DNA from 4 places in the Pseudoalteromonas sp. MM1 genome. Region 2 is predicted to be linked to each of the others. Evidence: predicted binding sites of a transcription regulator. Region 2 holds the regulator's gene; each other region holds the start of a gene.
What was found. Region 2 encodes ArgR, which controls arginine synthesis, uptake and breakdown. Its sites were predicted from a motif close to ANTGAATANNTATTCANT; they were not measured.
Positions count from the first base shown of each region.

Region 1: a site for ArgR is predicted at 3,021-3,038, ahead of gltB (glutamate synthase large subunit). Genes of this name have one in related genera too.
Region 3: a site for ArgR is predicted at 3,709-3,726, ahead of QUE46_RS03270 (OadG family protein). Genes of this name have one in related genera too.
Region 4: a site for ArgR is predicted at 2,448-2,465, ahead of argC (N-acetyl-gamma-glutamyl-phosphate reductase). Genes of this name have one in related genera too.

Region 1 covers NZ_AP027922.1:2,247,641-2,252,817, reverse strand. Annotated here, with positions in the region: gene QUE46_RS10190 (PrkA family serine protein kinase) at 1-1,082, opposite strand, end outside; gene QUE46_RS10185 (superoxide dismutase) at 1,292-1,873, opposite strand; gene QUE46_RS10180 (Grx4 family monothiol glutaredoxin) at 2,140-2,478, shown strand; gene gltB (glutamate synthase large subunit) at 3,139-5,177, shown strand, end outside.
Region 2 covers NZ_AP027922.1:3,187,753-3,192,929, forward strand. Annotated here, with positions in the region: gene ispB (octaprenyl diphosphate synthase) at 1-468, shown strand, start outside; gene mdh (malate dehydrogenase) at 564-1,496, opposite strand; gene argR (transcriptional regulator ArgR) at 1,722-2,189, shown strand; gene QUE46_RS14375 (Dyp-type peroxidase) at 2,186-3,085, opposite strand; gene QUE46_RS14380 (ABC transporter ATP-binding protein) at 3,131-4,177, opposite strand; gene QUE46_RS14385 (iron ABC transporter permease) at 4,178-5,177, opposite strand, start outside.
Region 3 covers NZ_AP027922.1:730,157-735,333, reverse strand. Annotated here, with positions in the region: gene QUE46_RS03285 (aldo/keto reductase family oxidoreductase) at 1-351, opposite strand, end outside; gene QUE46_RS03280 (sodium ion-translocating decarboxylase subunit beta) at 490-1,620, opposite strand; gene oadA (sodium-extruding oxaloacetate decarboxylase subunit alpha) at 1,632-3,410, opposite strand; gene QUE46_RS03270 (OadG family protein) at 3,420-3,665, opposite strand; gene QUE46_RS03265 (DUF1328 domain-containing protein) at 4,193-4,366, shown strand; gene QUE46_RS03260 (hypothetical protein) at 4,419-4,610, shown strand; gene QUE46_RS03255 (YcxB family protein) at 4,767-5,177, shown strand, end outside.
Region 4 covers NZ_AP027922.1:927,279-932,455, reverse strand. Annotated here, with positions in the region: gene QUE46_RS04215 (ornithine carbamoyltransferase) at 1-518, opposite strand, end outside; gene argB (acetylglutamate kinase) at 526-1,293, opposite strand; gene argC (N-acetyl-gamma-glutamyl-phosphate reductase) at 1,293-2,303, opposite strand; gene argE (acetylornithine deacetylase) at 2,522-3,673, shown strand; gene panP (pyridoxal-dependent aspartate 1-decarboxylase PanP) at 3,751-5,177, opposite strand, start outside.

The DNA.
Region 1 (5,177 bases), 940 kb from region 2:
GCTAATGCTTTAAGCGTACCTGGTGCACACGGCGCACTGGCAAGTTCACTATGTTGAATAAGTTTATCGTATATTTTTATTTCTTCGGTGACGCGCAAACAATAAGGGACCTTTACAATATAAACCCGATCTAAAAACGCTTCGTTGTTTTTGTTATTTTTAAATGTTTGCCATTCTGACTCATTTGAGTGGGCTAAAATCATACCATTAAACGGAAGGGCGCTAATGCCTTCGGTGCCGTTGTAATTACCTTCTTGTGTGGCTGTAAGTAAAGGGTGTAGCACTTTTATTGGTGCTTTAAACATCTCTACAAATTCCATTAGCCCTTGGTTTGCAAGGCATAATGACCCCGAATAAGCGTAAGCATCAGGGTCATTTTGTGCAAAATGCTCAAGCTGGCGAATATCTACTTTGCCCACTAATGCAGAAATATCTTGGTTGTTTTCATCACCGGGTTCGGTTTTGGCAATACCAATTTGGTTTAAAATAGAGGGATAGCGTTTAACGACTCTGAATTGGCTAATATCGCCGTTAAATTCTTTTAATCGTTTACCAGCCCATGGCGACATAATCGTTTTTAAATAACGGGGTTTAATACCGTATTCTTGCTCAAGCACTTTGGCATCTTCAACTGGATCAAACAAACTGAGCGGGTGATCGTTTACCGGAGAGCCTTTAATTGAATAAATAGGCACTTGTTGCATTAAATACTTTAGTTTTTCTGCAATAGATGACTTACCGCCCCCTACAGGGCCGAGTAAATAAAGAACTTGTTTACATTCTTCTAGGCCTTGAGCCGCATGCTTTAAATAAGAGACAATTTGTTCTATGGCATCTTCCATGCCGTAAAAATCTGCAAAGGCAGGGTAGCGTGCAACCACTCTATTAGAAAATAACCGGCTTAAACGTGCATCGGTTGCAGTATCAACCATTTGCGGCTCGCCTATTGCCATGAGTAAACGCTCAGGGGCGCTGGCATAAGCTGATTTGTCATTTTTACAAATTTCTAGAAATTCGCTAATGCTGTATTCTTCTTCTTGTGCTGCTTCGTATCGTGCTTGGTAGTGCTCAAAAATAGTCATAATAACCTCCGAAACCCGCTTTAAAAAGGTGCTTACTTTTTAAAGTTTAGTCAGAGATTACTATTTTTGTGCAATAAAATTAAAAATTTAAGTGAAAAAAGATCATGAGGCTAAATTAGCAATTTATCGCGTATAAAGGCGGTTATAATTTTATAAAGGCATAAAAAAAGACGCCGAGGCGTCTTTTTAAATCAGCGTATAATGGCTAATTAAGCGAAGTTAGCGTTCGCGAATTCCCAGTTAACAAGCGCCCAAAAACCTTTAAGGTAATCAGGACGAACGTTACGGTAATCAATGTAGTAAGCGTGTTCCCATAAATCCACAGTTAGGATTGGTGTAACGCCTTCGTCTGTAAGCGGCGTAGCTGCGTTAGACGTGTTTACGATATCTAATGTACCGTCAGCTAGCTTAACTAACCATGTCCAGCTAGAACCAAAGTTATTAACAGCTTTGTCGTTTAATGCATCTTTAAACGCGTCAAATGAGCCCCATTTAGCGTTAATAGCGTCAGCAATAGCACCAGTTGGCTCGCCGCCGCCATTTGGAGATAGGCTGTTCCAGTAGAAAGTGTGGTTCCAAATTTGTGCTGCGTTATTAAACACGCCACCTTCAGATGAACAAACAATCTCTTCTAAAGATTTGTTTTCAAACTCAGTACCTGGAATTAAACCGTTTAATTTAACAACGTAAGTGTTGTGGTGCTTGCCGTGGTGATACTCAAGAGTTTCTTGTGAAATATGAGGCTCAAGTGCATCAATTGCATAAGGTAGTGACGGTAGTTCAAATGCCATTTTTTATCTCCATTTTCTTTTGGTTGATAACTCGCTTGATAGTACGTAATGCCTGATAGAACAGACCACTTACCTATACCAAACGAAAATATAGTGTTACTATAATTGTTGAGTATTCTACTCAAGTTTAAGCAAACAGCAATGCTATTGCTAAAGACTATTTCAATTGCGGCTTTATTTGCCCATTTTAAGTTATATATCTGTGGCCACAATGATTTATTTTCAAGCCCTAGGTATATCAAGCTATCGTCATTTTGAGGTTGTAGATGGAAACCATTGATAAAATTAAACAGCAGATTTCAGAAAATCCAATTATCCTTTACATGAAAGGGTCACCAAAATTACCTAATTGTGGGTTTTCTTCACAAGCGTCGCAAGCTCTAATGTCGTGTGGCGAACCATTTGCCTATGTTGATATTTTACTTAATCCAGATATTCGCGCTGAGTTACCAGCATACGCAAATTGGCCTACTTTCCCACAGCTTTGGGTTGAGGGCGAATTAGTAGGTGGTTGTGACATTATTATTGAAATGTTTCAACGTGGTGAATTACAACCACTGATCACTGAAACAGCAGCTAAATATAAAGAAGCTGACGCAGAGTAATACTACTTTGCTAAACTATTAAAGCCACGTTTTACGTGGTTTTTTTGTACCTGTGTTATTTATTACGTTTTAATTTCTTGAACAGCTGAACAGCTGAACAGCTGAACAGCTGAACAGCTCCCTCGCTCCTTGTTTAGATGCACGCAGTAACTATCAGTAAACAACAAAACTGCTTATGTAAGCGCAAGCTTTAATGAAAGTATGTACTTTAAATAAAAATTCACTCAATCTGCACTAAAAATGACATAGTAATTAATAACTATACTAATGAACGCAAAAAAAGCGTGATCCTAAACCTCTAATCTATTTAAAACGCATTAAACTATCTAAATGTTAACTGAATCCATAGGGGTTTAATGAATATTTATTCATTTAAATCCACCTTTACGTTTACGTAAAGGGTATCGCTTTGACGCCTTTGTTTTTACAAAGTGTTAAAATTGACACCAGTGTCATAAAAAAATAACGCGTAAATAAGCGCTAATTGTTAACAATTATGAGTAAAAAAGAAATCTTGCCTTGAAGTGAGAAATATTCAAGAATGTGAATATGTATTCAAAATAATATTGACTCTATTTACTATAGAGGCTAGTTTTGTGCGTCTGTTAGCAAATCGTCGAGCAGTTCATTCACGTTAACAGTGCAGCAAGGGAGGGGTCTATGTTATACGACTCAACATTAGAAAAAGATAATTGTGGCTTTGGCTTAATAGCCCAAGTTAATGGTCAGGCTAGTCATCGGCTTATTCGTACAGCTATTACTGGACTTGATCGCATGCAGCACCGCGGTGGTATTTCTGCCGATGGTAAAACAGGTGACGGCTGTGGTTTATTACTACAAAAACCTGACAGTTTTTTCCGCGCTATTGCTAGTGAGCATAATTGGCACTTAGGTAAAAATTACGCCGTAGGCATGGTTTTCTTAAATTCAGATCCCGTTTTAGCACAAGCTGCAAAACAGGTTTTATGTGAAGAATTAGAACAAGAAACACTTAAAATACTCGGTTGGCGTGAAGTGCCTACTGACCCTTCAATGCTAGGGCCAATTGCTACACAGCAATTACCTGGCTTTGAGCAGATTTTTGTTAGTGCGCCTGAAGGCTGGCGCTCTAAAGATTTAGAACGCCGTTTATACGTAGCACGTCGTCGTGCAGAAAAGCGTTTAGCAGAGGATGAGTCGTTTTATATTGCGAGTTTATCGGGGTTAGTAACTATCTATAAAGGCCTTATGATGCCTGCAGATTTGCCTAACTTTTATTTAGACTTAGCTGATATTCGTATGACCAGCGCTATTTGTGTATTCCATCAGCGTTTTTCTACTAATACTCAGCCGCGTTGGCCTTTAGCACAACCATTTAGGTATTTAGCGCACAATGGTGAAATTAATACTATTGAAGGTAATCGCCAATGGGCTCGTGCCCGTTCGTACAAGTTTTCATCGCCACTTATCCCTGATTTACAAAGCGCAGCACCGTTTGTAAACGAAACAGGCTCTGACTCATCAAGCTTAGATAACATGCTTGAGCTATTTTTAGCCGGTGGTATGGATTTATTCCGTGCTATGCGCATGCTTGTGCCACCTGCATGGCAAAAAAACCGTGCAATGGATGATGATTTACGTGCATTTTACGACTTTAACTCTATGCACATGGAGCCGTGGGATGGCCCTGCAGGCATTGTTATGTCTGATGGGCGCTTTGCAGCCTGTAATCTTGATAGAAATGGCCTGCGTCCAGCGCGCTATGTTATTACCCAAGATGGCTTTATTACACTTGCCTCTGAGGTAGGGATTTGGGATTACACTGCAGATGAAGTGGTTGAAAAAGGCCGTGTAGGACCAGGTGAGCTTTTAGTAATTGATACAAAGCTTGGCAAAATCTGGCACTCAGATGAAATCGACCAAGATTTAAAATCGCGTCATCCTTATAAATCATGGCTTGAAGAAAACGTTAAACGCCTAACCCCGTTTGAAGAGCTTACAGAGCAAGATGCGGGTAATCGCTCGTTTGATGACGAAACGCTTGCTAAGTACCAAAAAATGTTTGGCTATACTAATGAAGAGCTAGATAGTGTTATTCGTGTAATGGGTGAAAACGGCCAAGAAGCAACAGGCTCAATGGGTGATGACACACCATTTGCAGTACTCAGCGAAGGGCATCGTTCATTGTACGATTACTTCCGCCAAAAGTTTGCGCAAGTGACTAATCCGCCAATCGACCCGCTGCGTGAAAACCACGTAATGTCACTGGCAACGTGTATTGGTAGTGAGCAAAACGTATTTAATGAAACCACAGGCCACGCTAAGCGCCTACAGTTTGATACGCCAATTTTAATGTATGCAGACATGCAGCAGCTACTCAATGCCGATGACGAGCATTACAGCTACTGTAAAATTGATATTACGTACACAGCAGAAGAAGGTTTAGAAAAAGCGGTTGCACGTATTTGCGACGCTGCACAAGAAAAAGCAGCTGCGGGTTGTGTAATGCTTATCTTATCTGACCGCAACTTTAGCGAAACCCAATTACCGATTCCTGCTGCTATGGCGGTAGGTGCTGTACAAAAACGTTTAGTAGATAACAACTTACGTTGTGAGTCTAATATTATTATTGAAACGGGCAGCGTACGCGATGCACACCAATTTGCCGTATTACTTGGGTTTGGTGCAACAGCGATTTATCCATACCTTGCCTACGAGTC
Region 2 (5,177 bases):
TCTAAAACGGCTAAGTTATTTGAAGCCGCTACGGGGCTTGCAGCAATCATAACCGAGCAAGATAACAGTGTGTTAGATGCGCTTAACTTATACGGTATGCATTTAGGTACTGCTTTTCAGTTAGTTGATGACGTGCTTGATTACAACGCAGACGCTGACCAATTAGGTAAAAATATTGGTGATGATTTAGCAGAAGGTAAACCAACTTTACCGTTAATATACGCTATGAAGCACGGTAGTGATGAGCAAAAAAACCTTATTCGTGATGCCATTGAGCATTGCAATGGTATGGATAACCTTGAAGCTATTTTAACGGCACTTAAACAAACCAACGCACTTGAATTTACAATGCAAAAGGCACAGCAAGAGGCTGATAAAGCCATTGCCTGTTTAGACTTTTTAGCAGAGTCGCAGTACAAACAAGCGTTAATTAGCTTAGCACGTATAGCTGTAGAGCGAGATCACTAGTTTTGCAGCCACCCTTAATTAGTATGTAAGGGTTTATAATTTTCGAGCAATAAAAAAGCCTGCATAAGCAGGCTTTTTTGTGCATAACTTGGCTATTACGCCATGAAATCAACACCTTCTTTGATGTCTTTTTTCAGGGTTTCAAGCATGTCGTTTTTAGCTTTTTCTTCAAATGCGCTTAGCTCGCCGTAAGAAAGAATTTCTTCTACGCCGTTTTTACCTAAACGTACTGGATGTGCAAAGTACTCCGCATCGCCATTTTCAACAGCAACGTATGCGTAATCAACTACGTCTTCACCTTGTAGGCCTTTAACTAAAGACATACAAAAACGTGCAGCAGCAGCACCCATAGATAGTGTAGCTGAACCACCGCCCGCTTTAGCATTTACTACTTCAGTACCTGCATTTTGGATACGTGGAGTAAGAGCAGCCACTTCTTCTTCAGTGAAGCTTACGCCTTCAACTTGAGAAAGTAGAGGAAGAATTGTTGTGCCAGAGTGGCCACCGATTACTGGTACTTTAACTGTTGCTACATCTACACCTTTAAGCTCAGCAACAAATGCTTCTGAACGAATTACGTCAAGTGTAGTAATACCAAATACGCGGCTTGCATCATAAGTGCCTGCTTTTTTAAATACTTCAGCAACAATTGGCACTGTGCCATTTACTGGGTTAGTGATAACACCCACTAATGCTTTAGGACAGCTAGCAACAATGCCTTCTGCTAATGTTTTGATAATACCAGCATTTACGTTGAATAAATCCGCACGGTCCATACCTGGTTTACGTGGCATACCCGCAGGGATAAGGACGATATCACACCCTTCAAGCGCTTTGTTTAAATCGTCAGCGCCAAAGCCTGCTACTTTAACATCTGTAGGGATGTGAGATAGGTCAACCGCAACACCTGGTACAACTGGTGCAACATCGTAAAGTGATAATTCAGAACCAGCTGGTAAGCCTGTTTTTAATAATAAAGACAACGCTTGACCGATACCGCCTGCAGCACCTAATACAGCAACTTTCATTGGAATTCTCCGTAATTTGAGGTAGGAAATATTTGTGGCTCTTAAGATAATGAAATTAGCGACTAAAAACAAATTTATCCTGCTTATTTCAGGTATATTTTCGACCATAGTTGTAAACTTTGTTGGTTTATCGCAGCAAACTGGCAAGTTAACTAAACAACTGCTGCATAATTATTCATTATTGTGTAGAATTTGCTATATAAATAACAAAAACGAATAAAGACTATGCAACCACAAGACAAACAAGAAGCACTGGTAAAAGCGTTTAAAGCACTTTTAAAAGAAGAAAACTTTGGCTCGCAAGGCGAAATAGTCGAAGCACTAAAAGAACAAGGCTTTGACAACATAAGCCAAAGTAAAGTGTCGCGCATGCTTAGTAAGTTTGGTGCTGTGCGCACTCGTAATGCTAAACAAGAAATGGTTTATTGCTTACCTGCAGAAATGGGCGTACCAACGGCTAAAAGCCCACTGCGCCAGCTTGTTATTGATATTATGCATAACGAAATGATGATTATTATTACCACCAGCCCAGGTGCTGCGCAGTTAATTGCCCGCTTATTAGACTCACTAGGCAAAGCTGATGGTGTATTGGGTACTATTGCCGGGGATGACACTATTTTTATTGCGCCAGCAAAAATATCTGAAATAGACATTACACTAGAGCGCGTACGTATTTTATTTGATACGGTTTAAAGCTGTTTTAAAAAACTAACTGACGGCGCAAAAAACGCTGAGCCCATATCGGCTTGAGTAAAATCAAGCCAGTGGTCGTAACACTCCCCTTTTCCTATACGGCTGTTAAGTACCTTTTCAAACGCACTTCCCGATGCTGAACATGTAATGCTTAACATGCCTTGCTCGTAAACATCGCCATACGGCATGCTTTGGTTAAGCAGTATTGCTTGGCCGCTCTCATCTTTTAGCTCACTTCTAGTCGCGTGGCTAGTATCCGCTTTAGGCTCAATTAAAGTGTTATCTAAACGCGTGCGCCCCATAATATGCTCTTGCTCGCTTAATGATAAATGCTGCCATACGCTCAGGTCATGCTTATAGCGCTGTACATGAATATAGCTGCCTTGGTGTTCAAAGCTGTCGGGCTTATTAACCAGTGCCGTGATTCGTTTTTGCCGGCCATGCGGGGTGTCGCCTGCGTAAATAAAGCCGTTAAAGTCTCGCCCATCTAAAAACCTAAAATTACGAATTTGTTCAACCAGCTCTACATCGGGCGAAAACAACTTTAAAATTTGCAATGCAAAAAGGTGATTAACATCTTCTCGGTCTGAGCGAATTTGGATAAATAAATCACACGGCTGTACGCGCATAACAAAATCACTGTGATTTATATTTGGAAAGCTTTGCAGCTCACATGGGATATATTCGGGGAGTATATGCGGCCAATACTGCGCGCCAATGGCCACCATGCAAGAAAGCATAGCCTCGGAAAACTGATCACTAAACTCGTCTTCAATTGCGCTTACACGTTTAAGCTTTGCGCGCAATGACTCGTCTTGACCATCAAATACATTAAAAAATAAATGCAAACCGTGTAAGTTTGCTTCAGCACAAATCCCAGATTGCGCTTGCGCCATTGTTATTCCTTAGCTTTTTATATAACACAGCGAATAACACATTGATTATGATTCGAAAAAATTCACCGTGTGAGGTTTTATTTTTATTATAACCTGCTCATTTATTTCAAATGACTGGCCATATTGTGCGGCAACTTCAATCTCTTGCTCTGCAATTACAACAGTATAAACATAAGCTGAGCCTATAAACCGACGGCTTAAAATGCGCACACTCTGAGGGTTATCGGCCTGCGTATTTTGCACAAGCTCAATATGGTGCGGACGAATATACACCTGTCCTTTTATTGCACTGTGCGTATGTTCATGCTGCGATTGCACAACACCATAAGTGGTTGCGTATTCAGTTGCCGTTAACACTTCTACGCCTAAGTATATGCCCTGACCCAGAAACTCTGCAACCTCCTTTGTCTTTGGCATGGCAAAAAGCTGCTCTGGCGTTCCTTGTTGGGCTATTTTTCCTTGGTGCATAATGGCTAAAGTGTCTGAAAACGCAAAGGCTTCTTCTTTTGAGTGGCTAACAAACACCGCAGAAACCTGCTGCGCTTTAATAATGCGCCTAATATCAGCAATTAACTCAAAACGCACTTGTGTATCTATGTTCGAAAAAGGCTCATCAAGGAGCAATAAGCTGGGTTTATAAGCCAGTGCCCGCGCAATAGCTACACGCTGTTGTTGCCCCCCCGAAAGCTGATGAGGATAGCGGTTTGCACAGCCAGTTAAATGCACTAACTCAAGCATCTCGTCTACGCGCTGTAGTTTTTGAGCTTTACTTATTTTACTTAGTCCAAATGCAATATTGTCGGCCACTGTAAGGTGCGGAAACAGGGCATAATCTTGAAACATCATCCCTATATTACGATGCTCTGGTGATACAAAAGTGTGCTTGTCGCTTACACATTTACCATCTATTAATACGCTACCCTGCTTTATTTCAATAAGACCGGCAATGGCTTTTAAGGTGGTTGTTTTACCGCAGCCACTGGCCCCAAGCAAACACACAATTTCGTCTTGTCCTACCGTTAAATCTAAGCTCTGTAGCACGCGCGTGCCACTGTAGTGATAACCCACACCTTGTAAATTTAAACGACTCATTTAACTGCGCTGCTCCATAGAACGATTAATAAAATACAAGGGGATCAGCCCAACCACGACAATAAATAAAGCGGAAATAGAAGCAAGCTCAAGTTGCTCATCGCTCACATATTGAAATACATGTGTGGCTAAGCTTTCAAAATCAAAAGGCCTTAATAGTAATGCGGCTGGCAGCTCTTTCATACATTCAATAAATACAAGTAATGCTGCCGTTAAAAGCCCTCGTCGCAATAAAGGAAGATGAACTAGACGCAGTGTTTGCCCTTGGCTTTTACCCATAGATTGGCTAGCCATATCTAGTGATGGGCTAATACGCACAAAGCTCGATTCTATAGCACCATGCGCAATGGCATAAAAACGTACAATGTAAGCCAGTATAATAGTAATAATGCTGCCAGTGAGTAATAAACCAATATCTAGGTTGTAGCTCTCAAGGGCTGTGTTTATTGAGTTCTCTAATACGCTAAGCGGTAATAACACAGCAATAGCCAGTACCGTACCTGGCAGTGCATAGCCGGTGCTCGCTAAGCGACCAGGTAGTAAAGAATAGCTTTGCTTTGCCACACGCTGATAAAAAACGATTAGTGTAGCGAGTATTATGCTGGCCACACTTACAATAATAGCCACTTTTAAACTTTGCCACGCGTAACTAAAAAATGCGGTATTCCACGCTTTATCAAAGTATGTAATTGCATAATTTAGCAATACCAACATAGGTATAATAAAAGCAATAAGCAAAATAACACTACAAAATGACGTAGCCAGCCATGCATGTTTGCCTTTAAGTTTGTACAACGACTCACTATTAACGCCCGATTGGCGCTCAAATACGGCCTGGTTACGCCGACTAAAACGCTCAGCCATTAAAGCTAAAAACAGCAATAACAACATAACGCCCGATATTTTTGCTGCAGCCGTGAGTGAGTAATAACCAAACCATGTATCGTACACTGCGGTAGTTAACGTGCTCACAGCAAAGTAACTGACCGTTGCATAGTCG
Region 3 (5,177 bases), 1.2 Mb from region 2:
TGAGCCTTCAACTGACTCTTCAATCCATTTAGCCGAAAAGTCATAACGCTTAGGGCCTTTATCATCTTCAAAGCGTATACCGCATTTAGATTGAATATACATGTGCTCACGCAGCTCTGGTCGCTCACCAAGTGCTTGGCCAAATACCTGCTCGGCTTTGCCAAAGGTATAAATATCGGCGTGATCAAAAAAATTAATACCGCCAGCTATGGCTGCATCAATACACTCGTGAGTTTGTTTTAAATGCTCTTTAGTTATGGCGTCTTTATTCCAACCGCCGCCTAGGCCCATACAGCCAAAAACGAGTCTACTAACATGAGGTAAATATTTTGCCAAAGGGGTGTTAAGCATGGTGACTATCCTTATTAGTGTGCATAGCCCTCACTGTAAACAAAAACACGGTTGCAAACAAACTTTAATATGCACTGTTTTATAGGCATAAAAAAAGCGCAGTAAACTGCGCTAATCGGTTGGATTAAATCCTAAATACTAGCCAACAAGCGCCAGTAATATACCCGCGGCTACGGCACTCCCTAGTACCCCAGCTACGTTTGGCCCCATAGCATGCATAAGTAAAAAGTTATGTGGGTTATTCTCAAGCCCAACTTTGTTAACTACACGCGCCGCCATCGGTACTGCCGATACACCCGCAGCACCAATTAAAGGGTTAATAGGTGTTTTAGAAAGCTTGTTAAGGCCTTTTGCCATAAACACACCCGATGCTGTACCAATAGCAAAAGCCAGCGCACCCAGTACTAAAATACCAATAGTTTCTACTGTTAAAAAGTCATCTGCAGCAAGCTTAGAGCCAACCGCCAACCCTAAAAATATAGTCGTTATATTAATAATTTCGTTTTGAGCACTGTTACTCAGCCTATCTACAACACCCGACTCACGCATTAAATTACCCAAACAAAACATACCTACTAGCGGTATTGCTGCGGGTAAAAACATTGCTGTTGCAGTAAGCACCATAAGTGGAAAAATAATTTTTTCCTTTTTAGACACTTTACGCAGCTCTGGCATTTTAATTTGGCGCTCTTCTGGCGTTGTGAGAGCACGCATAATTGGCGGCTGAATAATTGGCACAAGTGCCATATATGAATATGCAGCCACGGCTATTGCACCTAGCAAATCAGGGGCAAGCTTTGATGCTAAAAATATCGCCGTTGGACCATCAGCACCACCAATAATCGCAATAGCCGATGCATCTTGAAGCGTAAACTCAAAACCCGGAATAAAGTTAAGTAAAATTGCGCCAAATAAGGTCGCAAAAATACCAAACTGAGCTGCCGCCCCTAGTAACAACATGCGAGGATTTGCTATTAGCGCACTAAAGTCAGTCAGCGCGCCAACCCCCATAAATATTAATAGCGGAAAAATACCGGTATCAATACCCACATAGTAAACTGAGTACAAAAGCCCACCAGGCTCTGAGAGCCCTGCAACAGGAATATTAGTTAATATCGCGCCAAAGCCAATTGGCAATAAAAGCAGTGGCTCAAAGTTTTTAGATATTGCTAAAAACAATAATAAACAGCCTACAGCAATCATTATCAAGCCAGGAAACGTAAAGTTAGCAATGCCGGTAGCATGCCAAAGGTTTAAAAGACCTTCCATTAAAGCTACTCCTACGCCATCGCTATAATTGCGTCGCCCGTTGTCACAGCATCACCTTCAGATACTAAAACTTCGGCAACAGTGCCTGAGTGCATTGCACGAACTTCGGTCTCCATTTTCATCGCTTCCATAATCACAACCACATCGCCTTCATTTACGGCTTGGCCTGCTTTTACTTTGACTTTAAAAATATTACCTGCCAGTGGTGCATTTAGTGTTTCACCTGAGGCAACCGATGCTGATTGCGGTAAATGCTCAGAATCTTTAAGCACAACCTCTTTAAGCTCACCACCTTGCGCAACCACAACATCGTAAACTTTTCCGTCAACTTTAACGCTGTATTGCTCAGCGCTAACCCCTTTGTTACTTGCAGGTTTGGCAGCTGGCTTGGCGTTTGAGTCATCAGCGCTTGGCACGGCTTCAAAGGCATCGGGGTTGTTACGGTTTTTAATAAATTTAAGGCCAACTTGTGGGAATAGCGCATAAGTAAGCACGTCATCTATTTGTTCATCAGCAAGTGTTAAACCTTGTTCTTGCGCTTCTTTTTGTAGCTCAGCTTCAAGCGACGCAAGCTCTGGGGCTATGTTATCTGCAGGGCGACATGTAATTACATCCTGACCATCAAGCACTCGCTCTTGCAGCTCTTTGTTCATAGGTGCGGGTGTTAAACCATACTCGCCTTTTAAAACACCGGCGGTTTCTTTGGTAATTGTTTTATAACGCTCACCCGTTAGCACATTTAATACCGCTTGAGTACCTACAATTTGCGATGTTGGAGTAACTAGCGGGATAAAACCTAAATCTTCACGCACGCGCGGAATTTCAAGTAATACTTCATTTAGCTTATCTGCTGCGCCTTGCTCTTTAAGTTGGTTTTCCATGTTGGTTAACATGCCACCTGGCACCTGCGCGAGTAAAATACGGCCATCAACACCTTTAAGGCTCCCCTCAAAGGCAGCGTACTTTTTACGTACATCTCTAAAATAAGCGGCTATTTCTTCTAGCTGATTTAAATCAAGTTCGGTATCGCGAGCCGTGCCTTCAACAATCGCTACAATGGTTTCTGTAGCTGAATGACCGTAAGTCATACTCATTGAAGAGATAGCGGTATCAAGCATATCAATACCTGCATCTATGGCTTTTTGATATGTCGCTGTACTTAAGCCAGTGGTTGCATGACACTGCATAGCAATAGGGATAGAGACGGTTTCTTTTAGGCCTTTAATAAGTTGCTCTGCATCGTATGGTTTTAATAAGCCTGCCATATCTTTAATACAAATTGAGTGACAACCTAAATCTTCAAGCTGTTTAGCAAGAGTTAACCACATCTCAAGGGTGTGCACTGGGCTTACCGTATAAGAAATAGTGCCTTGCGCGTGGGCACCTACTTTTACAGCCGCTTTAATTGCAGTTTCTAAATTACGTACATCATTCATGGCATCAAAAATACGAAATACATCTACACCATTTTTATGGGCACGCTCTACAAACTTTTCTACCACGTCATCGGCATAGTGACGGTAACCCAATAAATTTTGCCCGCGTAATAGCATTTGCTGTTTAGTATTGGGCATTGCTTTTTTAAGGGCACGAATACGCTCCCAAGGGTCTTCACCTAAATAACGAATACACGAGTCAAACGTAGCGCCGCCCCACGACTCAATAGACCAATAACCGGCATCATCAAGTTTGCTAGCAATAGGTAGCATGTCATCTAAGCGCATACGGGTTGCAAGTAGTGACTGATGAGCATCGCGTAAAACAAGTTCTGTTAATTTTAATTTAGCCATGTGTGCCTCTTATTTATTATTTGATTTGTACTGAGCAATGGCAGCACTAATAGCAGCGATGTGCTCGTTAGGCACACCTTGAGATTTTAAAGATGGTGATTTAACCGGTATTGCAACTTCAGCCTCGTCAAAACGAGCAACCAAGTTAGACATGAGTGACACAGCACCAATCAATATTGAAAGAAATACAAACACGCCCACCATGCCCGTAAGCATCAAGCTACCTGCGGTTGTGAGTACAGCTCCTATATCCATTTTTCTCCCCCTGCACTATATAGCGGTATAAAAAACCGCTTTATTTAAATAATTATTCACCGAATAATAACAAAACTTTTAACTTTGTCTACTATCTGTCAATTGGTAAAACCAATTAAAATTAAACTAACATACAGTCACAATAGTTAACATAGCTAATACAGGGTTAAATTGGCTTAGATATAGATGATAAAAATAACCGTTATAGGCAAAGGTTATATGGTTAAACTCAAAAAAACTTAAAAACCATAAAAAATAGTAAGTTAAACGGCAGGTAAAAAATCAGTTTGGGTCAAAATGTAAATTGGTCTTACCAAGGCTAATAAAGAAATGCACAAAAAATATTTATTTTTTACTCTCTTTACAATAGTGTGAATAAGTTACATCGTTAAACGTAAAACTTACCAATTCTAAATTTACAACTTCCGCTCAAAAAACCATAACGTATTGAAAATTAATAAAATTAAACTCTGGCACGCAACTAGCATTATTACTCTCGAACGAATTTAATAACCAAGGAGAAAACAATGTTACGCTGGACAATTACATTTTTAGTTATTGCTTTAATCGCTGCAGTGTTAGGTTTTGGTGGTATCGCAGGTGCCGCAGCTGGTATAGCAAAAATTATATTCTTTATCTTTTTAGTACTTTTAGTGATTTCTTTAGTTTCAGGTGCGCTGCGCGGTAAATCGCCTAGGTAGCTACTAACATACTTAAAACACTAAACAATCAACATATACAAGGAATTACATTATGAACTCAACAACTTTAAAAGCAGCACTAATCGCCGTATTTGCAGGTTTCTTTATGATGGGTTGTGAAGACAACCATGGAGAAGAAGCAGGTGAGCGTATTGATGAAGCAGTAACTGACGTGCAAAACTCTGTTGAAGATGCATGTGAAAATGTAAAAGAAGGGGTTAACGCAGAAGAAACTAACTGTTAATCTGTTTGGTAACGTAAAAACGGCTTTTAATAAGCCGTTTTTTTGTGTGCTTATAAAAAAGTGGCCTCTAACGCTTATAATGCATAGCCTACATTAACGGGTGTGATTTTTACGCTAGCTTGTTAAAATAGCGAAAACCATTACTTATTAGCAATTATGGCACTCACCACCACTTACACACTTGATAAACCCTACTACTACGAATGCTTTGACGAGTCCCACTCTTACAGTAAAGCAGCAAAGCCAAAATACTTTTTGCTGGCATTACTGGTGTGCTTAGGTTTAATTAGTATTTACGCTATGGACGATCATTACCTAGGTACATTTTTAATAATGCTGGGTGTATTAGAATGCGTTGCCTTTTATTACCGCAGGCCTTGGTGGGTTACGCGCCAAATGCTTAGCCGTGCTTCGGGATCAACGGTTACTCTTTCGTTTACCGATGACGCTATTAGCACCGAGAACCACTATAAAAGCCATACATTTAAGTGGGCAGAAATAACCCATATTATAAAAACCAACCGTGGCTACTTAGTGCACCATAATAAAGGTATGCAATATATTTCT
Region 4 (5,177 bases), 1.4 Mb from region 2:
GTACCTAGTGTTGCCGCTAATAGCATTAATGAATGGGTAACGTTATTACCTTCACCTAAATAAGCGACTTTAAGCTCGCTTACATCGCCATGTACTTCTTGAAGCGTTAAAAAGTCTGCCAACGCTTGGCATGGGTGATATAAATCACACAAGCTATTAACTACAGGTACACTCGAGTACTCACCTAAGGTGGTTAGCGTACTGTGCTGGTTTACACGCGCTACAATACCATCAGCCCATGTAGAAATATTAAGCGCGAAGTCTTTTACCGATTCACGTGCGCCCATAGCGCCATTTTGCTGGTCTAAATATACAGCGTGACCACCTAAACGATTAATACCAATATCAAACGATAAACGCGTACGTAAGCTTTGCTTTTCAAATAAGGTAACAACAGACTTGCCTGCTAGTACTTGGCTGTATTTCTCTGGATTTGCTTTTAAATCACGCGCAAGCTTTAATAAATTAAGTGCGCCTTGTTGGTCTAATTCTAGACCCGTTAAAAAATTCTCTAACATGGTAACCCTATGGTGTAATCTTTGTTCCGACATGCTCGCCTTGTAGCAAAGCAGTTAAGTTTTCTGGCTTTTGCCAACTGGAAATATACACACCTCGTCGTAAATGTTGGGCAGCGTGTAGGCTGGTCTTAACTTTGACCTCCATCCCGCCCAAAATTACTCCTTCATCAATTAAAGTATCAATGTGTTTTGTGTCAAGTTGATGTAGCGGTAGTTTATTTGCATCAAGTACCGCTTCAACATCTGTCATAAATACAAGTTCTGCGTTTAAGTTGCTCGCAATCGCTGCCGCAGCCTCATCGGCATTCACGTTGTACCAATTGCCTTGCTCATCAAAGCCGATTGAACTCACAATAGGTAAGCGACCAAGCTTAAGTAAATCATTAACTATTGAATCATCATGACTTGTGCATTTACCTACCTGACCAAGTGCTTTTAGTTTTTGCGAAGCACTAACACCGGCTTCATAAAGGCTTAAACCAACAGGTTTATGCCCTGCATTAATAGCTTGGCTTACCAGCTGCTTATTTGCACAGCCAGCCAACGCCCCCACTATGTAAGGCATTTGCTCACTTGGGCTAATACGCAACCCTTGATGTTTTGCACTAGCAAATCCAGCTTGTTGTAGCCATGTATCCACTAACGAGCCACCACCATGCACTATTACAAACTGATTATTTTGATCTGTGCTTAATACATCAAACAACGCTTTTGCTGCGTTATCAGTATTAAGTACAGCACCACCTAATTTAATTACCCACGTTTTAGTGCTCATTAAAAGGCTCCTTTTAAGCCAGTGGTGTGTTCTAAATTCATCGATAAATTAATACACTGCAACGCCTGTCCAGCCGCACCTTTTAATAAATTATCTATGGCTGCCATAACAATTAACTGCGAGCCTTGTTGCTGCCAACCAATATCAACGTACGGCTGTTTAGCTACACCTTTAATAGAGGGTATTTTATCGCCTAACAAACGAATCAATGGCTCGTTTTCAATTACTTTATAAGCATCAGTAACGTTTTCCTTGGTAACGTTTGGCTTAAGCTGTACATAGATAGTTTCTAAAATCCCACGCGGAAAATTACCTAAGTGCGGTGTAAATAACACCTTATGACCCAAGTGCTGTTCAATTTCTGGACCATGGCGATGGTTAAATAAACCATACGGGGCAAGCGATACTTCACAAAAGTGAGTACCTACGCTGGCTTTGCGCCCAGCACCAGTTACACCAGAAACCGCATTAATAATTACTTTTTCATCACTTAACAATCCGGCCTGCTGCAGCGGCTTTAACGCATTAAGTGCGGCTGTTGGATAACAACCTGCCACAGCAACGAGTTGTGCACTTGCTATAGCATCACTATTCCACTCAGCTAGCCCGTAAGCCGCTTCACTTAATAGCGCAGGGTGTTGGTGCTCAAAGCCATAGTAAGTGACGTAATCGTCGTTGCTAGCAAGGCGGTAGCCGCCAGATAAATCAAATACTTTTTTACCCATGGCTAAAAATTGCGGGGCTAAATCAACACTTACTTTATGATCAGTACATAAACAGATGTAATCAGCGCTAGCGCTAATATCATCAAATGCAGCATCACTTAAAGGTAATAATGGCAGGTCAAGTAATCCGCTATGCTCTGGGTATAAATCGCTAAGCAATTTATGTTTATCTAAACTCCCCTCAGATACATAACAGCCTGATAAAGTTAAATTAGGGTGCTTAGCAACTAAACTTGCTAATTCTGCGCCGCTATAACCGCTTGCGCCAATAATCACTACATTCATTTGTTACTCGATTATAAATTTACTACTAAATAGGGGTGGTGTTCGCTTACACTAGCTTAGATGCTAGCTAATACTTTTCTTAATGAATTGTTGATTATCGTCGCATTATCTTCATGGCTATACTTAATATATTTATGCTTAAAAAGTGAATTGATATTCATCATAAATACTTTTATATTGTTATGCAATTAAATTGAATAATTATTTTGGATTTTTTTATGTCTTTGCCGTCATTTATCTCAATGTACCAACAACTCATTGCAGCCCCTTCTATTAGTGCAATAGAGGATGAGCTTTGTATGAGTAATAAAGGGGTAATAGAGTTGCTTGCACAGTGGTGTGAAAGCCTTGGTTTTACTTGCGAAATTATAGAGTTAGAAGGCGGTAAAGGCCGATACAATTTATTAGCTAAACGCGGCCAAGGTGATGGCGGTTTAATGCTTGCAGGGCACACCGATACTGTACCGTTTGATGATAGCCGCTGGAACCACAACCCGTTTAAGCTAACAGAGCACAATAATAAATTGTATGGATTAGGCAGCATTGATATGAAAGGCTTTTTTGCTTTTGTGCTGCAAGCAATTAGTGAACTTGATGAAAAGCAACAATCACAGCCTATTTTAATACTTGCCACTGCCGATGAAGAAACCACCATGGCGGGTGCGCAGCAAATTTGTAAGCACCCTAATTTAAAACCTGCTCGCTGTATAATTGGCGAACCTACTGATATGACTCCTGTATTTACTCACAAGGGGCATATGAGTACCGCTATAAGAGTGGTTGGCCGTTCTGGTCATAGCTCCGATCCCGAACGTGGTCTTAACGCCATCGAAGTAATGCATAAAGTGATTACAAAATTGCTGATCTTAAAAGAGCAGTTAAAGAATAAATATTCAGTTGAACATTTTGAAATACCTTACCCTACTTTAAACTTAGGCAATATTCATGGTGGTGATAACGCAAACCGCATTTGTGGGTGTTGTGAAATGCACATAGATATGCGCCCACTCCCTGGGTTAAGCATTAAAGACCTACAAGCTTTACTTATTGATGCCACCAGCGATATAAACGCGCAATACCCAAACGCAGTGAGCGTGATTGATTTACACGACCCCATTCCTGCTTTTAGTGGTAGCACCGACAGCGCACTCGTTAAAATGGCAGAAAAAATTGCAGGAGAGAAAGCTGTTGCAGTTAACTATTGCACAGAGGCCCCGTTTATCCAGCAACTTGGCTGTGAAACAATAGTCATGGGGCCTGGCTCAATTAATCAAGCTCACCAACCCGATGAATTTTTAGCAATGGAGAAAATAAACCCATCGCAAAAAATTATAACTGACATTATTAAAGCAAATTGCTTTAACGCTTAAAAAAAGACTGTATTAAAAATAACAGCATAAATAACAAAGGCGCCCAATGGCGCCTTTACTTTAGTAATACCGAAGCGTTACTGCATATACTTACTTAAGTACTTTTTAAATACAGGGTCTGTTTTTGCAAGCTCTTTTTGCTCAGCTAAAATCTCTTTTAATATAACACCCGATGTTAGCGGGTTAGCCAATACAACTCTAAATACCACTGTCGGTTGATTGTCATACTTTGAAGGTGTTAAACGAGTACGCGATACAAACGAGCGGCCTGATTCACGTTGGCGTTTTTGCATACTGGCAGTAAAGCGATTGAGCGACGCGAAAATTTCTAATCGTGTTGCGGCATCGGCTTGGGCTATGGCTTGTTTAATTTGTTTAGGCACATAGCGGTATGTAAGCAAGCACAGCTCAGGCTCTGAAATCAGCTCAAAGTCTTCATCGGCTTTAATTAAATCAGCAAAGTAATGTGCTTTTTTGATACTACGATCAATAAGCATTTCGTAACCTTTGCGACCAATAACACGTAAGCAAGCATGTACTAACATAGCCATACCTGGGCGGCTGCCTTCGAGTGTATGGCTTCCTAAATCTTTTGAGCCTTTACGTAATATGTACTCTGCATGGTGCTCTATTGCATCCGTAGCAGTTGGGTCTTTAAATAACACCAAGCCTGCGCCCATTGGCACATACATTTGTTTGTGTGCATCAATAGTAATTGAATCTGCGCGCTCAATTCCTTTTAATAATGGGCGATGCGTTTGTGATAAAAGCGTTGCCCCACCCCACGCGGCATCTACATGAAAGTGGCAGTTTATTTCTTGCGCTAAATCGGCCATATCATCAAGAGGGTCGATATTGCCAGTTTCGGTAGTTCCTGCAACCCCAACAATCGCCATCACTTTTATGCCTTGCGATTCAAGCTCTAAAGCTTTTTCGCGCATGGCATTCACATCAACCTTGTTATTTTCGCAGGTTTTTACCCCAATTAAATTTTCACGGCCGATGCCTAGTAAATCAATTGATTTACCTAAAGAATAATGCCCTCGCTCCGACACTAAAACTGCCAGCCCTTTGTAGCCATAATGCAGCATACCGGCAACGAGCCCTTGAGCGGCAATGCCTTTAAAGCTACCGTCGGATTTTAATAAGCGGTTACGCGCAATCCACAGTGCTGTTATGTTTGCAACTGTACCACCAGAACAAAAAGCACCGAGTGATGTTTTAGCGCTGTGCATCCATTTAGAATAAAACGACTCATCTTGCGAGTAAGCTAAATGATGCATCATGCCAAGTACTTGGCGCTCTAAGGGCGTAAATGCTTTTGAGGTTTCTATTTTTACTAAGTTTTGATTAAGCCCGACCATCAATTTTGAAAGCGGTAGTAAAAAATGCGGAAGCGCCGATGTCATATGGCCAATAAAGCTAGGCGCAGCCGTGTGCACCGAATGAGCAACTAGCTGCTCCATAATATCTTGGGCGTAAGCAGATACAAACGTTGGGTTTT